Regions from separate parts of the Sporolactobacillus sp. KGMB 08714 genome, predicted to be linked through region 3. Evidence: riboswitches for the same ligand, from Rfam matches in the RefSeq annotation. Region 3 holds a riboswitch; each other region holds the start of a gene.

Region 1 (3,281 bases), on a different contig from region 3:
TTGATTTTGGGCGAATGGAAATAAAAGGCTCTGACCCGGGGCCCTTTTAATATACGGCATACGGCCGATCGATCAGATTTAACGCATCACTTCAAGGAGGTAATCATTGAAAGTAACGAGTATAATTGCGGAATCGACGGATGATTAATAGATTAGGGCATCGAAAAGTCACTGTGTCAATTAAGCCGGTTATTCAGATGCTTGAACAACTGCATCAAAAAAACCGGTAAATTTAATTAAATTTTAAGAAACAGGTCCTATTATAAAAGATGAACAAAATGTAACTCTCCCAAAAATAGACCTTTAGGGGTCTGTTTTTGATTTTACGAATTATTTATAGACCCGTTATATTCGGGTAATATTCATTTGATAAGATACAGATGCTTGCTTATAGCATGACTTACCCTGTATCGATTATCCAAAACCCATTTAAGCCTGAAGCAGGGCTTATTTTTTTATCCAGCAGAAAAGATCGTCCATTTTTGTTGCTGGCTGTTTTGAATCGCTTGTCCGGGGACTGGCATCGCTGTAAGTGATCCTGTGAAAATAATTGGAAAGTTCCGTTCCGATTTTTTGAAGAAGAGGATGACAAGAAAGTATATGCACTCGGCAAAAGGAGCAGAGAAGCGATTGTAATCTATGCCCGGTGACGATTAAGAAATACGGAAGATTTGAATAACCGGGAAGGAAAAGTCGTTGCGGAAAATCAAACGATGAACAGGTCATCGGCTTTTAACTAAGCAATTTGCTGAATTCCGCGGGGAGAAAACGTTTAGAAGAGCAGCATCTATGAGCGGGATTCATTTTTGGGCCTTTGGGCCGCGTCCTTCCTGCTAAACCGGGCCTGTTGTTTCTCCTGGTCATCATCATTGACATACCGCGAATGTGAATTATAATTTAGTTAATGATCAGGGCGACAGGGTGACAGACGTTCGGAATATGTCCTGGCGTTATCAGGTAGAAACAGTTGTAAAGATCTGTTTTTTAAATAAATAGCAAAAGTTCTTATCAAGAGTGGCGGAGGGACTGGCCCAATGAAACCCGACAACCAGCACGTTGTGCATGGTGTCAATTCCAGCAGATTCAATTCTGGCAGATAAGAGAACACGGCCAAGGGCTGCTTTTCTGATTCTGCGGAAAGCAGCCTTTTTTGTATGCACGTGATCTCTGTTCAATCCGCAGCGGTGCGATCAAAAAGGTCTGATTAACAAATTGAATGGCAGAAGGGAAAATACGATGAAAGGTATGATTGCATGGCAAAATTAACGGATAGTCAGCTCGAATCGGTACTGATTAAGTACCGTCATCACTTCCATGAGTATCCGGAGTTGGCTGACAATGAATTTAAAACGACTGAGAAGATTAAGGAGATTTTGACCCGTTGGAATATTAAAATCTTATCGACTCATTTGAAAACCGGCGTTTTCGCCGAAATAGGTCTAAAGGACGGCCCCACGCTTGGCCTGCGTGCCGATATTGATGCGTTGCCGATCCAGGAAGAATCCGGCGTTCCATTTCATTCAAAAGTTCCCGGCAAAATGCATGCCTGCGGCCATGATACGCATATTGCTTCATTGCTGGGCGGTGCTTATCTGATTAAGCAGCGGGAAGCAGAACTGCCCGGAAAAGTCCGTCTGCTTTTCCAACCCTCTGAGGAAGCTAATGAAGGTGCTTTGCAGGTGATTAATGACGGTCAGCTTGACGGTGTTGATGCCATCATCGGTTTTCACAATACACCCAATCAACCGATAGGACGTGTCGGATTGAAGCCGGGTATTGCCAGCGGCGCCATTGATAAATTCAAAGTGACGCTGACCGGTATTGGCGCCCACGCTTCCGCACCGCAAAACGGCCGTGATCCGATCGTTGCTTTAGGCGCGGAAATCGGTGCCCTTCAATCGATTATCAGCCGCAATATCAATGCTTTGTCCGGCGGTGTTTTGAGTATTACGCATGTTACCGCCGGAAATACATGGAATATTTTACCGGAAACTGCTTTTTTTGAGGGGACCGTTCGGACCGCGAATAAAGAAGTGCGCGAGACGATAAAAAAACGATTTCCGCAAATAGTCGATGCCACCGCTAAAGCCTATGGAGTGACTGCGGACATTGACTGGTATACCGGTGATCCGTCCGTCGTTAACGATCCCGGACTAACGGCCATTGTCCGGGATGAAACTAGCAAATTTACGGATACATATGAATTAACTCCCGGTTTAGGAAGTGATGACTTTGCCTGTTTCCAGGAGCATGTCCCGGGCGTTTATGTGGATATCGGCAACGGCGGTCATGTCAGTGTCCACAACCCGCGATTTACTGCCGACGACGGTCTCCTGATCTACGGGGCTCGTTTTTTTGAAAGAAATAGTTTCAGATTATTACACGAACTGTCTAACAGCAAATGAATCAATGATCTCCTATCATTGCATCGTCTGACGTCCGCCAGATCGGACAGGTCTGAAAGGTGCGGGCCAGCAGGCCGGATAACCTATCGTTTTTTGAATGAGAAGTTCCAGGGAAAGGCCGGCGTTGCCGGGCCATTGGCACCAAAAATACGGATGATTCGCCGGCGTGTTTGTTACGCTCACGGACACTGGCAAGGGCAAAACGGAAAAAATAAGTTTGAATCAGTTTGGAGCTGGAAAGAGTATGGACATTCGAGAGATGGTTCCCGGGGACTATGAGGGCGCCTATGATTTGTGGTCGAGGGTACCGGGAATGAATTTAAGATCCCTGGATAACAGTTACGAAGGTATTGCCCGGATAATCCGGAAAAATCCGGAGACTTGTTTTGTCGCCGTGGAAAACGGCCGGATCGTCGGCACGATTCTCGGCGGGACGGACGGCCGCAAGGGCTTTATTTACCATACGGCAGTCGATCCCGTCTATCGGGGGAGAAGAATCGGCACTCTTTTAATTGATCGTGTCTGTGAAAATTTTAGAAAAGAGAAGATCACAAAGATCGGACTGTTTGTTGTGCTCGATAATGAAGACGGAAAAAGTTTCTGGAGAAAAAAAGGCTGGAATTTCCGGCCGGATATTGTGTACCTGGATAAGGATCTGTAGAAAGCACGGACCATGAAGACGGATCATTAACAAAAAGCAGAGCAATGAGCAATAAGGCTTTACCGCGCCTGCAGTTGTTTTTCGGGAAAAGCAGCGGGGCAATCGCTCATTCGGTTGTCTCAATTGATTGGCCCGCAAACACCGGATGAATCGATTGTCAAGTTCGGATAAACTTCAGTTCATTATATGGCCGTATCAGCAGAGGGGGCACTTTG
Region 2 (3,281 bases), on a different contig from region 3:
TATAAAATCGCCGGTTTTAACGCTCTGGGGCTGCGGCTCGCCTCCGCTGTCTGCGCCCTTCTGACAATTGTTATGGTGGCCGCCTTCACATTGAAAAAGCACGGAAAACTTGCCTCGGCTATATCCGCGCTCGTTCTGATCACGTGCATCCAGTTCTTAACAAACCACAGTGCCCGAACCGGAGACCCGGATTCTCTTTACGTTTTTCTGTTCACGGCGGCGATTCTGGCTCTGCTGCTTTCAGGGAAAAACAACAGATGGATCTATGTTTCGGGACTGGGTTTTTCGCTTGCTTTTTTAACAAAAAGCTGGCATTCGTTTAACATCGCAGCCATTATCGGAATTTATCTGATTTTTTCAGGTAAATATAAATCGTTTTCATTTAAAAACTGGTTTCTGCTGGCATTGAGCATGTTTGCGCCGATCATGGTCTGGGCCGTCTTCCGATATCAATATGACGGCCTGGCTTTCTTCAAAGGGATGGTCACCTACGACTTGCTGACCCGATCCACGAGGACAATTGAAGGGCACATCGGGGGCTGGCTCTATTACGCCGGAATCATTTCCCATTTTTTTATTTATTGGCTTGCCGTCCTGTACGGACTGATCCTCGTTTTTCTAAGCAAACGATTTTCTTTTCAATCAATCAGAAAGCTGAAACCCGAAGAACGGGCCTACTGGATCGGAATGATCGCATGGATTATTGTGCCTTTAATCTTCTTCAGCCTGGTAAAAACAAAAATAAGATGGTATATTCTCCCGATTTATCCTGCGCTGTCCATCGTGATCGCCATTTTCTCCGCCCGGCTTTTGCAGAGCGGAAGATGGATGCTGAAAATCTTTCTGCTGGCTTCCGTACTGCTTGTTTCCGTTTCCTATGAACTGAAAATTAACAACTACCTAACCCATATCCATCCCAGCGTGCAGCTGGAGCTGATTCAGAAACTGCGCGGAGTGGACGGGATTAAAGGCGACAGTCTGTTTTACTACAACAGAAAAAAAGTATGGCCGCAGAATGCGGTTTTAGAGGGGGAGCTGATCCGCGACCTGCATGCAAACAAAGGAAATTTCAATGAATTTTTACGGACAGACAAGGCCTTGCTTTTAGTACAAAAAAAATATTACACGCCAAAATTGATGAAGGCTAATCGCTTAAAGATCATGGTATCCAATCCGTGGGGTTTCATCGTTTATAAATACAAAAGATTTTAGGTGCCTTTTGATTGCCGATATCCGCAGCCGGCCGGCGGAAGCAGGAATTTCATCAGCGATGTGTTTTCCGACCGGGCAATGTTAAATTCGATTAAATATATTAAAATACTTGTATTTAAATATTGACAAAAACAAATCAAGGCGTTAGAATTATCACAATTAAATAAATCTTATCAAGAGTGGCGGAGGGACTGGCCCTGCGAAGCCCGACAACCAGCACGTCTGAGTGTGTATGGTGTTAATTCCAGCAGATTAAATTCTGGCAGATAAGAAAAGAATCGGCTAAAAGGCTGCTTTCCTTTTTTTCTCCAGGAAAGCAGCCTTTTCACGTGCAGCTCTTTCCAATCTGTAACTCTTTCCGATCTAAGATTTTATTTAATTAAAAATTAAGGGTATAGGGAGAGATCGAAATGGCTGAAGAAGAAAGGCATTATGGTTTCGAAACATTGCAGGTTCACGCGGGGCAGGTTCCAGATCTAACGACACAGTCGCGCGCTGTGCCGATTTATCAGACAACCTCTTATGTTTTCAAAGACGCCGATCAGGCGGCGGATTTTTTTCAGCTGAAAAAGCCGGGCAACGTTTACGGCCGGATCATGAATCCGACTGAAGATGTCTTTGAAAAACGGGTCGCCGAACTGGAAGGCGGATCGGCAGCGCTGGCCACCTCTTCGGGGCTTGCAGCCATTCTATATTCCATTTTGAATGTCGCAAACGCCGGCGACAATATCGTTTCCGCCGAGGCGCTCTACGGCGGGACCTATGAATTGTTCAATGTGACACTCAGGAAACTGGGCATTGATGTCATTTTCGTTGATCAGGATGATCCGGAAAACTTCCGGAAGGCAATCAATGACCGTACTAAAGCACTTTACGGCGAGACGCTGGGCAATCCGAAAATCAACGTGTTTGATACCGAAGCCATTGCCAAAATCGCTCATGAAAACGGGATTCCGCTGATCATCGACAATACGTTCGGCACACCGTACCTGAACCGGCCGATCGATTGGGGCGCCGACGTGGTGGTCCATTCCGCGACAAAGTTCATCGGCGGTCACGGTACAACGATCGGCGGCGTACTGGTTGACGGAGGAAAATTCGACTGGGCGGCAAGCGGCAAATTCCCCGATTTTACGACACCTGACGAAAGCTATGGCGGCCTCGTCTACGCTGATCTGGCCCCTGCCTCCTTCGCAACAAAAGCGCGCGTTCAGCTGCTGCGCAACACGGGCGCAACCCTCGCTCCGCAAAGTGCCTTCTACTTCCTGCAGGGACTGGAATCCCTGTCCGTCCGCGTAGAACGCCACGTTGAGAACGCACGCAAAGTCGTCAAGTTCCTGAAAAACCATCCGAAGGTCACATGGGTCAATTATCCGGAACTCGAAGACAGCCCATATCGTGAGCTTTCGAAAAAATATTTTCCGAAGGGTCCCGGCTCCATCTTCACGTTCGGCGTCAAGGGCGGCCTGGAAGCCGGCAAAACACTGATCAATAACGTGAAACTGTTCTCCCTCCTCGCCAATGTCGGCGATGCAAAATCGCTGATTATCCACCCGGCCAGCACGACACATGCCGAACTGAATGAAGAGGCACAGGCTAAAGCGGGAATTACGCCGGATCTGATTCGTCTTTCCATCGGCATTGAAACGATTGACGACATTATTTACGATCTCGACCAGGCGCTGGCTAAAATCCCTGCAACGGTAGGCAGCAAGTAATCAAAGAGAATAAAGCCGTCTCAAAAACATGGGGGATTGTTCAGAATAAGAGAGCCCTCCGGAACCGCCAAAGTTCCGGAGGGCTTTTTTTATCAGGCAGCCGATCGCGTCTGCTTTATTTGCTGAGGCCGAACCTGCCTTTTTTCAGCATGGTTTCCAGGCCGCCGATTTTGACAAGCGACCGATTTTCAATGATTTTCTTCATGAAAAAGGCCGGATACCCCTTAAGATTCTGGCCCATCACTTGACCGACCGCGTCTTTTCTGCCAAGCGAGCAGACCGTTCCTTTGGATTTATAGATGAAGTTTTTCAATGTGTGCCCTTCGGCCAGTGCCTTCAGGTTATAAGCAG
Region 3 (3,281 bases):
TGTTCCAGGATTATGTCCTTCCGAACAAGGCGCTCGCTTCGAAGCAAATCGACGCAAACTATTTTCAGCATATTCCTTTCTTGAACTTATATAATAAGCAGAATCATACAGATCTCGTGAGTGTCGGTAAAATACACATCGAACCCTTCGGCATTTATTCAAAGAAATATAAGAATGTCAGCGACATAAAGGACGGAGCGACCGTCCAGATAAGCAACAATAAAGCGGAACAGGGCCGCATCCTGATGCTGCTTGAGTCAAAGGGGCTCGTGAAAATCAAATCGGGCGTTGATAAGGTGACAGCGACACTCAATGATATCGACAATATCAAGCATTTAAAATTCCTGCAGCCGATCGATCCTGCGCTGCTGCCTAAGGCTTATCAAAATAACGCGGCCGACCTGTTTGCGATCAATACCAATTATGCGCTGCAGGCGAATCTGAATCCGAAAAAGGACGCGCTTATTCTTGAAGGATCGCAATCGCCTTATGCCAACGTCATTGCCGTTCGAAAGGGCGATCAGAACAAGAAAGCAATTAAGGAACTTGTAAAGGTGCTTCATTCGAAAACGATTCAGGATTTTATCAACACGAAGTATAAGGGAGCCATTCTTCCGGTCTCCGATTGAATTGAAGCGACCGGCAAATGATTTTAATGGAATAGGCACGACACAAAAGGATCCGTTTCCGGTCTGAAAAATCGGGAGCGGATTTTTACATAGGATCGTTTTACAATTGCAAAAGTCATATTCAGATAAATCATATATAAATAATAGGAATAATGATTGACAGATTGTACGATAGGGCGTAAGCTCGTAGCAATGATAAGCCTGATCAGAGATTCGAGAGAGCTGTTTTCCGCGAGGCTCGGAGAAAAGTGTATGATTAAATCGCTTTTATTGAAAGAGCATGAAAAAGGGTTCCTCCAAAATTTTTGATTGAAAGTGCTGCTTTATTGAAAAGACAACGATCTATGAATCTATGCCTCCGCAATTGGATTGCCCACATATAAGATGCTTCTAAAGGAAAGTGACTGAATGATGACGATTGATCAACTGGACGCCTTCCTTGCCGTTGTCAAATATCACAGTTTCCATCTGGCGGCGGAAAAACTCTTTTTATCACAGCCGTCGATCTCTTCCCGTATCCAGGCTCTGGAGAGAGAATTGAACGCGGAGCTCTTTGTAAAGAACGGGCGCGGTGTCAAATTGTCGGAACAGGGAGAGATTCTGATCCCTTATGCCAAACGTATGGTGGGTACTTATAAAAAAGCCTTATCGAAGCTGGAAAATGGAGATACAAAGAAAGACTGACAGGTCCGCGGTCGGAAATGAGGCAGCTCAATCCATGGATAGAGTTTTAAAAAAATGTTATTGACACAAGGAACGGTTTAAGATAGAATATAGTCAATTAAATAATTCTTATCAAGAGAGGCGGAGGGACTGGCCCGATGAAACCCGACAACCAGCACATAAAATTGTGTACGGTGTTAATTCCAGCAGATCTAATCTGGCAGATAAGAAAAATAAAACGACTGAAGCGGTTATTTTTCTTATAAAGGAAAAAATAATCGTTTTTATTTTTTAACTGCCATCATTCTTATCAAGAGAGGCGGAGGGACCGGCCCCGTGAAACCTCAGCAACGGACTCTTTTCAGAGCGCTGTGCTAATTCCGGACGATTAATGAAGATAAGAAGGGATGTAGAAGTGTTGAATCACGCGGATTATGCCTGTGTCGATAATTATCTGGACTTGTTTCTTTATGCCGGCGAACTTCACGATAAAAAATGGCAGGATGAAATTAAGGCTAAATTGGCCGAACTTCAAAGGAGCAGGCTTGGGCCGGCCGGACAGAAGGAAAAGAATCTGAAACAACAGTATCGTAAAGTAAATCGCCGGATTCTTGAATTGTATCGTCTGCACGGCTGCGATGTGAGGAAAGTCTCCGATCAATTTACAAAAGAGCTTTTCAGATTGAAGCAGAAAAGGCTGGATCTGGGACGCAAGATTGATCAACTGAACTGTCGGAATCAACAAATTTTCGGCTGAAATGACAGGTTGAAATGCTTGGCGGCGCAGTTTTGTTGGTTGATAGATAGAATTTTTTTATGAATCAGTTATGAAAAAAAGGCGTGAATACTGCTTTTCACGTCCTATTAGTGTTTCAATTTTTTTCAAACTGCAGATTTGCTTTGATTGTGTCCATTTTTCATGGTAAATTTAGGTTGTGGAGAGAGGCATCATCGAAAGGGTAAAACGTGCTTTTCTTCCGCAACTATCACATTTGGAGGAATTTACAATGGAAAAAACAGATATGATGAACCAATCAATGATGATGCCGATGGATATGATGATGATGATGGAAATGGAAAAAATGATGACTCAGATGAAGTACATGCATATGATGATGGAACGAATGTCGGGCAAGGACATGATGATGAACAAGGATGATATGATGAGCTGTATGCACAAATGTGATGAAATGATGTCCTCAATGATGGACATGATGGGGAAAATGAATTAACCTCTTATCTATCAAGGGGGTTCAGAGGATTAGGCAAGACTATGTACCGACTGTGTGTCGAAATATATAAATCAACGCTTCTCATCTGTTCACCTGAACTTATGAGAGGCTTCTTTTTTTCTCGCTTTTTCACACGCAGATAGACCTTTTTGATCGATTCATCCTCGATGCGGACAGTCTTTCTGCTTCGTTCGATGTGTTTTTAACACATCCAACTGCCAACCAATGGCGCGAACGGATCTTCTTCTGAAGCAAGTACGATGTATTTTATTGCATCTCCGGTAAGATCATCATGTGCTTTAAAATAAAAATTTTTATTTTATTCTCTTTGAACCTCCCTGCTCAAAAGAAGGCATTTTCTCTATGCCTTGGGCAAAAAAGGCCAGATAATCGGTATGTGTTTATTTCAATAGATAGCATAAAATGTATTTAAACACGCAAAGCATCCCCCTCTATTAAAATGGCGGCACATACAATATGTATGGAAAGACAATGAATCTTTATAATAGACAAACAATTAACCGCGGCAAGATTAATCAGCTTACATTTTCATACAGACCGGCGAAGCAGTCCAAGCTAAAGCTTTGCAACATTCCTTGCGTGCCTGATTATATTCCGGCCTCTTACAAGCCGTTTTGAAAGTTCAAAAGGGCACCTCACGGGGGTACCCTTTTGGAGGGGTGATGCATACATGGGTTATGGATCCGGATACGGCGTCACCTGATCAATAAACGAAAGCAGCGCCGACGATAATCAA

The links. Region 3 has a riboswitch for S-adenosylmethionine ahead of Q6A92_RS17725 (hypothetical protein). Riboswitches for the same ligand answer to the same signal wherever they lie in the genome.
Region 1: it holds a riboswitch for S-adenosylmethionine, as region 3 does, so the genes downstream of both, Q6A92_RS13235 (amidohydrolase) here and Q6A92_RS17725 (hypothetical protein) in region 3, are expected to answer to the same signal.
Region 2: it holds a riboswitch for S-adenosylmethionine, as region 3 does, so the genes downstream of both, Q6A92_RS10365 (O-acetylhomoserine aminocarboxypropyltransferase/cysteine synthase family protein) here and Q6A92_RS17725 (hypothetical protein) in region 3, are expected to answer to the same signal.

Annotation. Positions count from the first base shown of each region.
Region 1 is NZ_JAUUBW010000029.1:7,494-10,774, reverse strand. Features, by position in the region: SAM riboswitch class I at 1,003-1,103, shown strand; gene Q6A92_RS13235 (amidohydrolase) at 1,254-2,405, shown strand; gene Q6A92_RS13230 (GNAT family N-acetyltransferase) at 2,650-3,066, shown strand.
Region 2 is NZ_JAUUBW010000021.1:16,671-19,951, forward strand. Features, by position in the region: gene Q6A92_RS10360 (ArnT family glycosyltransferase) at 1-1,212, shown strand, start outside; SAM riboswitch class I at 1,380-1,485, shown strand; gene Q6A92_RS10365 (O-acetylhomoserine aminocarboxypropyltransferase/cysteine synthase family protein) at 1,623-2,930, shown strand; gene Q6A92_RS10370 (NAD(P)/FAD-dependent oxidoreductase) at 3,046-3,281, opposite strand, start outside.
Region 3 is NZ_JAUUBW010000056.1:75,762-79,042, reverse strand. Features, by position in the region: gene Q6A92_RS17735 (MetQ/NlpA family ABC transporter substrate-binding protein) at 1-629, shown strand, start outside; gene Q6A92_RS17730 (LysR family transcriptional regulator) at 1,038-1,313, shown strand; SAM riboswitch class I at 1,419-1,523, shown strand; SAM riboswitch class I at 1,597-1,696, shown strand; gene Q6A92_RS17725 (hypothetical protein) at 1,708-2,049, shown strand; gene Q6A92_RS17720 (hypothetical protein) at 2,300-2,524, shown strand; gene Q6A92_RS17715 (YjcZ family sporulation protein) at 3,249-3,281, opposite strand, start outside.